2 regions of the Peribacillus sp. TH14 genome follow, and region 1 is predicted to be linked to the other one. Evidence: predicted binding sites of a transcription regulator. Region 1 holds the regulator's gene; the other holds the start of a gene.
What was found. The regulator NrdR, encoded in region 1, represses ribonucleotide reductase genes. The targets are predictions, from matches to a motif close to AACACNATATATNGTGTT.

Region 2: JFU50_RS18975 (vitamin B12-dependent ribonucleotide reductase) is a predicted target of NrdR. The motif match lies at 2,578-2,595, and genes of this name have one in related genera.

Annotation. Positions count from the first base shown of each region.
Region 1 is NZ_JAEKEK010000001.1:3,525,723-3,532,017, forward strand. Features, by position in the region: gene ytaF (sporulation membrane protein YtaF) at 1-556, shown strand, start outside; gene coaE (dephospho-CoA kinase) at 581-1,180, shown strand; gene JFU50_RS17065 (glyceraldehyde-3-phosphate dehydrogenase) at 1,340-2,377, shown strand; gene speD (adenosylmethionine decarboxylase) at 2,769-3,149, shown strand; gene nrdR (transcriptional regulator NrdR) at 3,409-3,870, shown strand; gene JFU50_RS17080 (replication initiation and membrane attachment family protein) at 3,929-5,347, shown strand; gene dnaI (primosomal protein DnaI) at 5,334-6,272, shown strand.
Region 2 is NZ_JAEKEK010000001.1:3,903,857-3,910,151, forward strand. Features, by position in the region: gene gcvPB (aminomethyl-transferring glycine dehydrogenase subunit GcvPB) at 1-740, shown strand, start outside; gene JFU50_RS18965 (rhodanese-like domain-containing protein) at 918-1,301, opposite strand; gene JFU50_RS18970 (lipoate--protein ligase family protein) at 1,518-2,354, shown strand; gene JFU50_RS18975 (vitamin B12-dependent ribonucleotide reductase) at 2,744-5,314, shown strand; gene JFU50_RS18980 (MFS transporter) at 5,521-6,295, shown strand, end outside.

The sequences.
Region 1 (6,295 bases):
AAAGATGAAAATCCCCTTAAAGTCAATAGCGGTCATTTCATTTTGTTCGGCACTGAGTTTAGGCATTGCGATGGTCATCGGGCAGTTCATCAGTCAGCTTATTTCTGTCGGAGCGGCTGAAAAAACTGGGGGCATCATTCTCATTTTTCTTGGTGCCTGGATGGTATACCAGTATTTTAAGCCTGATAAGGAATTGAACGACGAGAGATATCATGAAAAAATCATCTTTAACTTTGAAATTAAATCACTTGGAGTAGTCATAAATATTTTACAAAAACCATTGAATGCCGATTTTGACAAATCAGGAACAATTACTGGTGTTGAAGCACTTGTTCTCGGGTTTGCACTTTCGCTTGATGCGTTCGGAGCTGGAGTTGGAGCAGCTATGATCGGGATTTCTCCGATTATTCTCGCAATATGTATCGCTGTAATGAGTTCAATCTTCATTTGGAGCGGACTTCAAAGCGGGAAATTGCTTTCAAATAATAAAATTGTGCAGCAGTTAACCTTTCTTCCGGGCGTGCTATTGATTTTAATTGGTGTATTCAAGTTATAATAATTGATTTAAAAGGGGGAGCTTATGGGACAAATCATTGGAATCACCGGGGGGATTGCAAGCGGGAAAAGCAGCGTCAGCCTTTATATACAGGAACTCGGTTTCACGATTGTAGATGCAGATGTGGCCTCCCGCGCAGTCGTAGAGCCGGGTGAAGAAGCCTACCATCAAGTAGTAAAAGCTTTTGGTGAAGATATTTTATTGGTGGATGGCAATATTGATCGGGTGAAATTAGGGTCTATTATATTTCATGATCAAGAAAAGAGATTGCTTTTAAATAGTATCGTGCACCCTGCTGTTAGGAATTGGATGCGTCTAAAAACGGAAAAGGCACTCGCTGCAGGAGAAGAAACGGTATTTATGGATATTCCGCTCCTATTCGAAAGTAAGTTAACATTCATGGTTGAAAAGACTCTATTGGTATATGTAGATGAGCGCGTTCAATTGGAACGCTTAATGAACCGGAATGGATTATCAGAGACAGATGCACTTGCAAGAATTCAATCACAGATGCCGTTAGCTGATAAAAAAGTTTTAGCGGATGCGGTCATTGATAATAATGGGAATCTTGAGGAAACAAAGAAGCAGGTTAAAACCGTACTTTGCAATTGGAATGTCTTATAAATGAGAAAAAAGGGAGAAGCCTTATGGTTTCTTCCTTTTATTTTGAAAAAATAACAACAATCCGCATTTTTATTAGCACAATTGCACTCAATTATGTTATACTAATTACATATGAGAGGTAATAAGTATAACATTAATATTTTCAGGAGGGTCCGAACAATGAATTCAAGAATAGCGATTAACGGATTTGGGAGAATTGGAAGAATGGTTTTCCGAAAGGCCATATTAGATGAGAGTTTGGACATTGTTGCCATTAATGCAAGCTATCCTGCTGAAACTTTAGCCCACTTACTAAAATATGATACGATCCATGGTAAATTCGACGGTATAATTGTAGCGGAAGATGATTCACTTGTAGTGAATGGCCGCCGTGTACAACTAATAAATAACCGCGATCCAAAGCAATTGCCTTGGAAAGAGATGAACATAGATATTGTAATCGAAGCTACGGGCAAATTCAATGATCGTTCTAAAGCGGCTCTTCATTTAGATGCAGGGGCAAAAAGAGTTATTTTATCCGCTCCGGGTAAAAATGAAGACGTTACCATTGTAATGGGCGTCAATCAGGAAGCGCTAGAAATTGACAAGCATTTTGTTATATCCAATGCATCTTGTACAACTAACTGCCTTGGACCAGTTGCGAAAGTGCTCGATGAAAAATTCGGCATTGACAACGGTTTAATGACAACGATTCATTCTTATACAAATGACCAAAATAATATCGATAACCCGCACAAAGACTTAAGACGTGCTCGTGCAGCTGCAGAAAGTATCATTCCTACGACAACAGGAGCGGCTAAAGCCATCTCTCTAGTTTTGCCTCAATTAAAAGGCAAGCTTCACGGTATGGCGATACGTGTACCAACACCTAACGTTTCTTTAGTCGATCTTGTTGTGGACTTAAATCATGATGTAACGATTGATGAAGTGAACCAAGCATTCATTGACGCATCAGAAAATGAACTTAAAGGGATTATGGAATTCACGACAGAACCTCTTGTTTCGAGTGACTTCAAAACTAATCCGCACTCTGCAATCATCGATGGTCTATCAACGATGATGATTGGGAATAGAAAAGTGAAAGTCCTTGCTTGGTATGATAACGAGTGGGGTTACTCAAACCGTGTAGTGGATCTTGTAAATTTAGTAGCTTCCGAGTTGAAAAAAACTTCAGAAGTTCAATTATCTGCTAATTAGTTGAATAAACCCGAGTCTGCTGAGTCTTTTAGCGGGCTCGGGTTTATTTTTAGCGAATTTTTAATTCTATTTTTAGCGGTTTAATGTGAAATTTTTTTTGCGAAGTGATAAACTGCTATGAAATGATTCAAAGGGCAAGGACTTCATTAAGAAAGCCCTTACATTTTTTTTGTATAAACATTATCTTGCCGAAAATTCAAAATGGCAGTTGCAAAAAAAATTCAAACAATATATACTATGAATCGTGAACTTCTTCAAAAGAGAGTTTGCACGATGGCTACTTAAAGGGTTAGGACCTCTTTGGACTAACTTTCCCCCGTGGTAGTTGTTAGAAGTTATGTAATTTTTAATCATGGTAAGGGGGAAGCTTAAAATGGAAACAGCTTACACTATGGAAACAATGGGTAGACATGTCATTTCTGAACTTTGGGGTTGTGACTTTGAAAAACTGAACAATATTGATTTGATTGAAAAGATTTTTGTTGATGCTGCATTGAAGTCAGGTGCAGAGGTTCGCGAAGTAGCATTCCACAAGTTTGCTCCACAAGGAGTAAGTGGGGTTGTCATCATTTCTGAATCACATTTAACGATTCACAGTTTTCCAGAACACGGCTATGCAAGCATTGATGTCTATACATGTGGTAATTTGGATCCGAATATTGCGGCAAACTATATTGCTGAAGCTTTGAATGCGCAAACACGTGAAAACATTGAACTTCCACGTGGATTAGGTCCGGTACAAATGAAAAAAGCCAATATAAGTGCCCTATAAAAAACGTATACACAGAGATGCCATGGGTGCATCTCTTTTTTAATGCAATAAATTAGCAAGCCCGCTTTAAACTAAAGATTGTGACTAGTAAAAAGCATAAAGACTCTGATAACGCTCCTTCAAAAAAGTGCCTACTGTTGGAAGTTACACTTTTTACTTGTACTGGTTGTTCCTTTTAATATAAGATTGAGATAGAAGAGTAAATCCTTGGGGAACATTTAGATAGGGGAGTCCTACATAAAATACGGAGCTGATAATGATGAAATGCCCATCATGTCAATATAATGGAACAAGAGTGCTCGATTCCAGGCCAGTCGATGAAAGTAAATCGATTCGACGACGCCGTGAATGTGAGGCATGTGGTTTTCGATTCACGACATTTGAAAAGGTAGAGGAAACGCCGCTGATTGTAGTGAAAAAAGGCGGGACACGGGAAGAGTTCAGTCGTGATAAAATCCTACGTGGCTTAATCAGGGCCTGCGAAAAACGTCCAGTTCCACTAAAGGAATTGGAGCAAATTACCAGTTATGTAGAAAAGGAATTGCGCAACCAGGGCATCGCAGAAGTGAAAAGTGACAATGTCGGCGAAATGGTGATGGACAAACTGGCAGAAGTCGATGAGGTTGCCTATGTTAGATTCGCTTCCGTATATCGACAATTTAAAGATATTAATGTCTTTATTGATGAATTGAAAGATTTAATAAATAAAGAAAGAAAGTAGAGCTGAAGATTTACTTTGGCTCTTTTTTCACTACATCTTTTGAAAGGTTTGAATGGAGATGTCAATGCATTGGCAAGAATTGCTCCCAGCGGATTCATACTTGGTTTCATCTGCGGGGCTGCTTCATGATTATGATCGGAAAATACTAACCCGACTATATCAACCTCTTATTGGACCGATCTGTATTAGCCTATACATGACGTTATGGAGTGAGTTAGAGGAAAATCGGCTCTGGTCGGAAGCTTCCTCACATTATCAATTAATGAATACAATTGGCCTTAAATTAGGCGATATTTACGAAGCACGCCTTTTGCTTGAGGGAATCGGACTGCTGAATGTGTATAAGAAATCGAAAGAAGATACGAAGGAATTTATTTACGAATTGAATTCGCCGCTGTCACCTCAACAGTTTTTCACTGATGGTATGCTGAATATATACTTATACAAAAAAATTGGCAAAGTACAATTTAACCGGTTAAAGAGATTCTTTTGCGATGATCACATTTTAACGGATCAGTATGAAAGTGTGACAAAATCTTTTGCAGATGTGTTTTCATCAGATCATTTGGACTCCTTATATGTAACAGATGAAGCGAAAAACGAATGGAAACCTTTGCCCGAACAGCAATATATCAATCGAGCGGATGGAGTCGAGCCATCGGGATTTGACGGCTTATTTGATTTTGACCTTTTGTTAGCCGGAATAAAATCATCAATCGTGCCGAAAAAGGCCTTTACTCCGAAAATAAAAAGTACGATTGCCAAACTTGCCTTTTTATATGGCATTGATCCGCTTGAAATGCAAAAACTAGTTATGGATGCCGTTTCATTGGATGATGAGATCGACGAGGAAATATTAAGAAAGGCGGCAAGGGACTGGTACCAAATCGAGCGACAGGCCGATATGCCTTCCCTTGTCAATCGCGTGCAGCCGATACGTGAACGAACACAAAAAGAAGAACCGAAAACGCAGGAACAAGAGCTAATCCGTCATTTGGAGACGATTTCCCCGCGCGACCGTCTGATGCAGTTGTCAGGCGGTGCAGAGCCATCCAGCGGTGATTTGAAAGTGGTAGAAGGTGTGATGATCAACCAAAAGCTAAATCCGGGGGTCGTCAATGTCTTAATTGAATATGTTATGCTCAAAACAGATATGAAATTCACAAAGGGCTATGTGGAAAAACTGGCGGGCCATTGGGCACGTCTGAAGGTGTCTACTGTCATCGAAGCGATGGAACTAGCTAAAAAAGAGCACCGGAAATATCAGGATTGGGCTCAGGGAAGCAGAAACGTTGCAAAAGGCGGCCGGAAAAAGACGATTCGGGAAGAAGTGGTTCCCGAATGGCTTGAGAAAAAAGAAGAAACACAGCAGGAGCAGAAAGTGGATCAGCCTGAATTGAATGAACAGAAACGCGAGCTTCAGGAGAAATGGAAGCAGTGGAAAGCTGGAGGTGAAATGAACGATGGAAAAGATTAATAGTTCCCTTAATAAATTGGCTAATACAAACCAATTTCAGGAGCGTTATGAAAAGTTAAAACAGGAAATTTTTGAAGACGAACAGGTGCGGCTATTTTTGAATGCCAATAGTTCGACTGTTACGAAGGAAATGATTGATAAAAACTTAGGGAAGCTTTATGAATTTACTTCGCAAAGTAATAAGTGTGATAAATGTCCAAGTTTGGATGGCTGTATCAATATGATGCATGGCTATTATCCCAAACTGGTTGTTCAAGGGAAGGCACTTAATTTGAATTATGAAATCTGTCCGCGGAAATTGGCAGAGGATGAAAAGCGAAAACGCGAAAAATTGATTCGCAGTCTTTATGTGCCAAAGGATATTTTAAAGGCTACCATTGAAGACTTTTCACAAACGGATGATGAAAACAAACGTTTAGGCGTTTTAGGTAAAGCGATGTCATTCATTATGGAGTATGAGCCGGGTAAAAGACAAAAAGGATTATATATTTATGGGAAGTTCGGCGTTGGCAAGACTTATTTATTGGGGGCAATTGCCAATGAACTCGCTGAAAGGCAAATATCCTCACTAATCGTCTATGTACCGGACTACTTAAGAGAACTAAAGGGCTCGATTGGCGATAATACCGTCAATGAGAAAATTGAAATGGTCAAAACGGCACCTGTTCTTATGCTGGATGATATCGGAGCCGAGTCTATGACAAGCTGGGGCCGCGATGAAGTCTTTGGGCCAATTTTGCAATTTAGGATGCTGGAAAACCTGCCTACGTTTTTCACTTCGAATTTTGACATGAATGGCCTTGAAAATCACTTAACCTTTTCACAGCGCGGTGAGAAGGAAGAAGTGAAAGCGGCCAGAGTATTGGAAAGAATTCAATATTTAGCAGAACCGGTCAAGCTTGATGGAATAAACCGGAGAAGATAGTGGAAAGTGGTCTCTTATTAGAG
Region 2 (6,295 bases), 380 kb from region 1:
GTGGGAAGCTTTATTATGACGGAGCCAATCTTAATGCAGTCCTATCTAAAGCCCGTCCAGGTGATATGGGCTTTGATGTGGTCCATTTAAATCTCCATAAAACATTTACAGGTCCACATGGTGGCGGTGGCCCGGGATCTGGTCCTGTCGGAGTAAAATCGGATTTGATTCCCTACTTGCCTAAACCACTCGTGGTCAAACGAGATGAGCAATTTATGCTGGATTATGATCGCCCGCAATCCATCGGAAGAGTTAAACCTTATTACGGAAACTTCGGAATAAATGTGAGGGCTTATACGTACATTCGTTCTATGGGTCCTGATGGTCTTAGGGCTGTCACGGAGAATGCGGTCATCAATGCGAATTATATGATGCGTAGGTTGGAACCATATTTTGATTTACCATATAATCGCCATTGTAAGCATGAGTTTGTGCTTAGTGGCCGCCGGCAAAAGAAGTTGGGCGTCCGAACACTCGATATTGCCAAAAGATTACTAGACTTCGGCTATCATCCACCTACTATTTACTTCCCGTTGAACGTGGAAGAAGGAATGATGATAGAACCGACTGAAACGGAGTCAAAGGAAACTCTCGACGCGTTCATTGATGCGATGATTCAGATAGCTAAGGAAGCGGAAGAAACTCCGGAGATCGTACAGGAAGCGCCACATACAACAGTTATTAAAAGGCTGGATGAAACGCTTGCTGCAAGAAAACCAGTCCTCCGTTATCAAGCTTAATAGCCTAAATAAAAATCCCCGCCATCTGAGCGGGGATTTTTATTCATTATATGTATAGAGAATGACCAGCTGGAAATGAATATACAATAAGACATAATAAGCTTTAAGACGGCATTTCATTTCAATTTTTAGTATGATAGCTTTTTAATTAAAAAGAGCCCATGCGGAGATGGGTTCTTATTTCTTTGCTTTAATTTTACCGGTCCACATTTTGAAACCGCCTTTTAGGTGAAACAGTTCTTTGTAGCCTTTTTTGTATAGCATGGCTGCAGCTCTTCCGCTGATGATTTCGCTTTGAGCGTACAAGTATACAGGCTTGTCCGGCCTAATTTCGACCAGGCGTGTTTTCATTTGAGTCATAGGGATGTTTCTTGCGCCTAAGATATGACCATTATCAAATTCATTTGGTTCCCGCACATCGATTAGTTGTACTTTTCTGTAGTTAGCAATAAATTCATCCTGTGTTAACGTTTTAACGATTTTACGCTGGCGGTACCAATTAAAAAGTGAATACGCAATAACCACTCCTATGATGATGAGCAGTGTATATAATAATTCCAAACATAAAAACTCCCTTCTACCTAACGAATACAGACAATCTTTATTATATAATTGCTTTAACTAATAATCAAAAAATATTTTCGTAAAATTCTTTATCGACTTAATGGTACTTTCTTTTTTAGAGTGTTAAAGTCTGTTAAACTACTAAATGTGAGTTTTTTTATGACGGAATTACTGACTTACTTTTAAACAGTCTACATGAAATGAGGGGTAAGGATGACAAAAGAAAAATGGGGATTTATAGATTCTGGATATTGTTCACCGGCTTTTAATATGGCGATGGACGAAGCTCTTTTAAACTGGCAGAGTAAAGGGGAAATACCACCGATTATCCGCTTTTACGGTTGGGACCCAGCTACATTGTCGATTGGTTATTTTCAAAAGGCAGAATCTGAAATTGATATAGAAGAAGTTAAAAGGCAGGGCCTCGGTTTTGTTCGCAGACCAACAGGAGGACGTGCTGTACTGCACGAACATGAATTGACTTATAGCGTAATTGTCCCAGAATCCTATCCGGGAATGCCTACTACTGTTACTGAGGCATATCGAGTTATTTCTGAAGGAATATTAATGGGGTTCAGGAATCTTGGATTGGATGCTTATTTTGCTGTACCTCGAACCGATCAGGAGAAAGCGGCTTTAAAAGCACCCAAGTCTTCCGTCTGTTTTGATGCGCCAAGCTGGTATGAATTGGTCGTTGAGGGCCGTAAGGTAGCTGGCAGTGCACAAACAAGGCAAAAGGGCGTCATCCTTCAACACGGGGCCATTTTACTTGAACTTGATGATGAAAAGCTCTTTAGCGTGTTTAAATTCTCAAATGACAGGGTTAAAGAGAGAATGCAAAAAAACTTAAAAAACAAAGCCGTGGCCATAAATGACATTGCCGGAAGAAAGATTACCATCCCAGAAGCAAAAGATGCTTTTGAAAAAGGTTTTGCCGATGGACTTTCGATCGAATTAGAGCCATACGTCCTCACTGAACAGCAATTGCTGGAAGTGAAAGCCATTGCAGAAAGCAAATATGAAAGCGATGAATGGAATTTTTTGAGATAGAAGAAGCAGGATAATTAGAACAGATAATAAAAATGTTTTTTCAGATTTTTGCAAACAAATAAGCTTTTCCTTGCAACGATAAGCACTAACAAGGACAGGGAAAAAGCAAGGTTCAAATTAATTGAAATCTGATGAAAAATTATTATAAATCGACATTTTCCTCCCTTTTACTAACTATATTAATTGATTTATCGTTTGACAAAATTAAAAGTTAATCAACACAAACACAATATATAGTAGTCGAAATATTTATTACGACACTATATATTGATTTTTGAGTTTCGCTATGATAAATTTAGGGTAACTTGTTAAGCGAAACGGACATGTAAGACTACATATAAATTTTTGCAGCAAGAACGGATCTTGAAACATATAAAGGAGAGGGAATTATGTCGGTTGTAATAAAAGAAGCTTTAAAGGTTGATCTAGAAAGGTTGAATAAGGATATTTCTTTATTTCCCCAGGTCCATCCTGTAACAGCTGATATGAAAATGACGCATAAAGGCGTGTCCCGTCTAGTTATGCTTGACCGCTATTCTTTTAAGGATACTGAAAAAATTACGCTCTCGACTGGCGATTTTGTAGTATTGACGATTAAGGAAGATCCGAAATTCCCTGCACGGGGTCTTGGTTACATCGTTGAAATAGATTGGGAAACGAAAAAAGCTAAGGTATTAGTGGATGATGAATTTCGCGGAGCATTAGATAACCCGGAAGAAGTGGCAACGGGGATTGTAAATCGACCGCTTGATATCATTGAAAAGCCGCTTGAAATATACTATGAACAAATTGCAAAACGTAATGCAACGGGATTGGCTTCAGTGGAAAAGACTGAGGAAAAAAGAACGGAATGGTTCAATAAGTTCTATGAAGAATTAAAGAACCTTAATTTTGTCCCAGCAGGACGTGTATTATATGGAGCCGGTTCTAACACGGATGTTACTTATTTTAATTGCTATGTAATGCCATTTGTTCCGGATTCACGCGAAGGAATTTCCGAACATAGAAAGCAAGTCATGGAAATCATGAGCCGCGGAGGCGGTGTAGGTACGAACGGATCGACACTTCGTCCAAGAAATACATTGGCAAAAGGGGTAAATGGAAAATCCTCCGGTTCAGTTTCATGGCTTGATGATATTGCGAAATTGACCCATCTTGTTGAACAGGGCGGAAGCAGACGCGGTGCACAAATGATTATGCTTGCGGATTGGCATCCAGATATTGCTGAGTTCATTATTTCGAAAATGCAAAATCCACGGATTCTTCGCTACTTAGTGGAAAACACAAAAGATGAAACCATCAAAAAGTACGCTACAGATAAATTAAAATTCACTCCGCATACCGAACAGGAAACGGCTATGTACCAAGGTATCATCAACTATAAAGAGATTCCGGGTTTAGGCGGATTTAACGAGAAAATCATTAGAGAGGCCGAGGAAAAGGTTCGTACAGGCGGAACGTACAGTGTCCATAATGCCGATTTTCTAACAGGCGCCAATATCTCGATTTGCTTGACTAAGGAATTTATGGAAGCTGCCGAACAAGATGGCGAATATGAATTGCGTTTCCCGGATGTTGAAAGCTATAATGCTGAAGAAATGGCGATTTATAATGAAGAATGGCACAATGTCGGTGATGTACGTGAGTGGGAAAAAATGGGCCGCAAAGTCCGTGTTTACCGTAAAATCCGAGCTAAAGAGCTTTGGAACTTAATTAATATTTGTGCTACTTATTCTGCAGAGCCGGGTATTTTCTTTATTGATAATGCTAACGAGATGACAAATGCAAAAGCATACGGACAACAAGTTGTAGCAACGAACCCATGTGGTGAACAGCCACTGGCTCCATACTCTGTGTGTAACCTAGCAGCTGTAAATTTAGCAGAAATGGCTGATAAAGATAACAAAACAGTTAACTTTGAGAAACTTAAGCAGACCGTAGAAGTGGGTGTGCGTATGCAGGATAACGTCATTGACGCGACCCCTTACTTCTTAGATGAAAACAAGAAACAAGCACTCGGCGAGAGACGGGTTGGTCTTGGTGTTATGGGTCTGCATGATTTGTTAATCTATTGTGAAACGGAGTACGGATCTGAAGAAGGGAATATCCTGGTAGACAAGGTGTTTGAAACGATTGCAACTACAGCTTACAGGACTTCAGTAGACCTTGCTAAAGAAAAGGGCAGTTTCCCGTTCCTAATCGGGTCAACTGATGAAGAAACGAATGAGCTTAGAACGCGTTTCACTCAAACCGGGTTTATGGAAAAAATGCCAGAAGATATCAGAGAAAGTGTTGCTGCACATGGCATCCGTAATTCTCATTTATTGACAGTTGCTCCTACAGGCAGTACAGGTACGATGGTTGGGGTATCAACTGGTCTTGAACCATATTTCTCTTTCACCTATTTCCGTAGCGGTCGTCTTGGTAAATTCATTGAGGTTAAGGCTGACATCGTACAGGAATACTTGGATCGTCATCCAAAAGCGGATCCAGAAAAGCTTCCGAAATGGTTCATTTCTGCAATGGAATTGGCTCCTGAAGCACATGCTGACGTTCAATGCATTATTCAACGCTGGATTGACAGTTCGATTAGTAAAACGGTTAACGCTCCTAAAGGATATACCGTTGAACAAGTAGAAAAAGTATATGAACGTCTATACAAAGGCGGAGCAAAAGGCGGTACGGTATATGTAGATGGAAGCCGTGACAGTCAGGTTCTTACGCTTAAAGCGGAAGAAAATCAAATGGATGAGCAACTTGAAATGGATGAATTAACAGATGTGGAAGAAAAGAAAAAAGTCGTATTGGTTGATACGATAAATGAACTGCGTTCGACGAATGTTACGATTGGGTCGGAAGTAGGTAACACCTGTCCTGTTTGCCGTAAAGGTGAAGTTCAGGAAATGGGCGGATGTAATACATGCACGAATTGTGGCGCACAATTAAAATGCGGCCTATAAGCTTGATTTAAGAAAGTCGTTAAGGTATAGCTGAAAAGCTGATCTTAACGGCTTTTTTTTGCAAATCTAAGAGTGTATTCAATATTTTGAAATTTTAAATGTTACCTTTTATTGGTCTGTAAACTATTAATTGTTATTCATTTTCGTGAAAGCTTTTCTTTATATATGGTTAAACTACAATGTATTAACTATGATGGGGTGTATGAATGGAAAATCAGAAATGCGATAATACGAAGGTAAGTGCTTGGTGTATTGTAAGCATGGCTTCGATTCCGCTCGTCATGACACTAGGAAATTCTATGCTTATTCCGGTGTTGCCGGTTTTTGAAGAAAAAGTGAACATAACATCCTTTCAGTCGAGTATGATAATCACCAGTTATTCAATCGCTTCCATTTTTCTAATTCCAGTAGCAGGTTACTTGTCTGATCGCATTGGAAGGAAAAAAGTTATCCTACCCAGCCTGATTTTAGCTTTGATAGGTGGTTTGATTGCTGGTTTTGTTTCCTGGAAGATGGACAATCCGTATACCTGGATTATCTTGGGCCGCGTTCTACAAGGGATTGGTGCGGCTGGGGCAACTCCAATCGTCTTGCCGTTAGTAGGCGACCTTTATAAAGCTGATGATGAGAAAACAAGTTCCTGTTTAGGCATAATTGAAACATCGAATACCTTCGGGAAAGTGTTAAGTCCGATTTTAGGATCCTTATTCGCTTCACTTATTTGGTTTTTACCGTTCTTTTCTATTTCCTTTTTTAGTTTAATTTCGATTGTTCTCGTTTTTTTCTTTATAAAAGTACCGAAGAATAATCATGCACCAATAAAGTTCAAAGAATTTTTAAATAAAACGAAAGTAACCTTTGAGGAGGGAGGAAAGTGGCTTTCCGTTGTATTCCTATTGGGCGTTTTTGTCATGCTTGTTCTTTTTGCAGTGCTATTTTTTTTATCGGAAAGTCTAGAAAAATTACATGATTTAAAAGGCA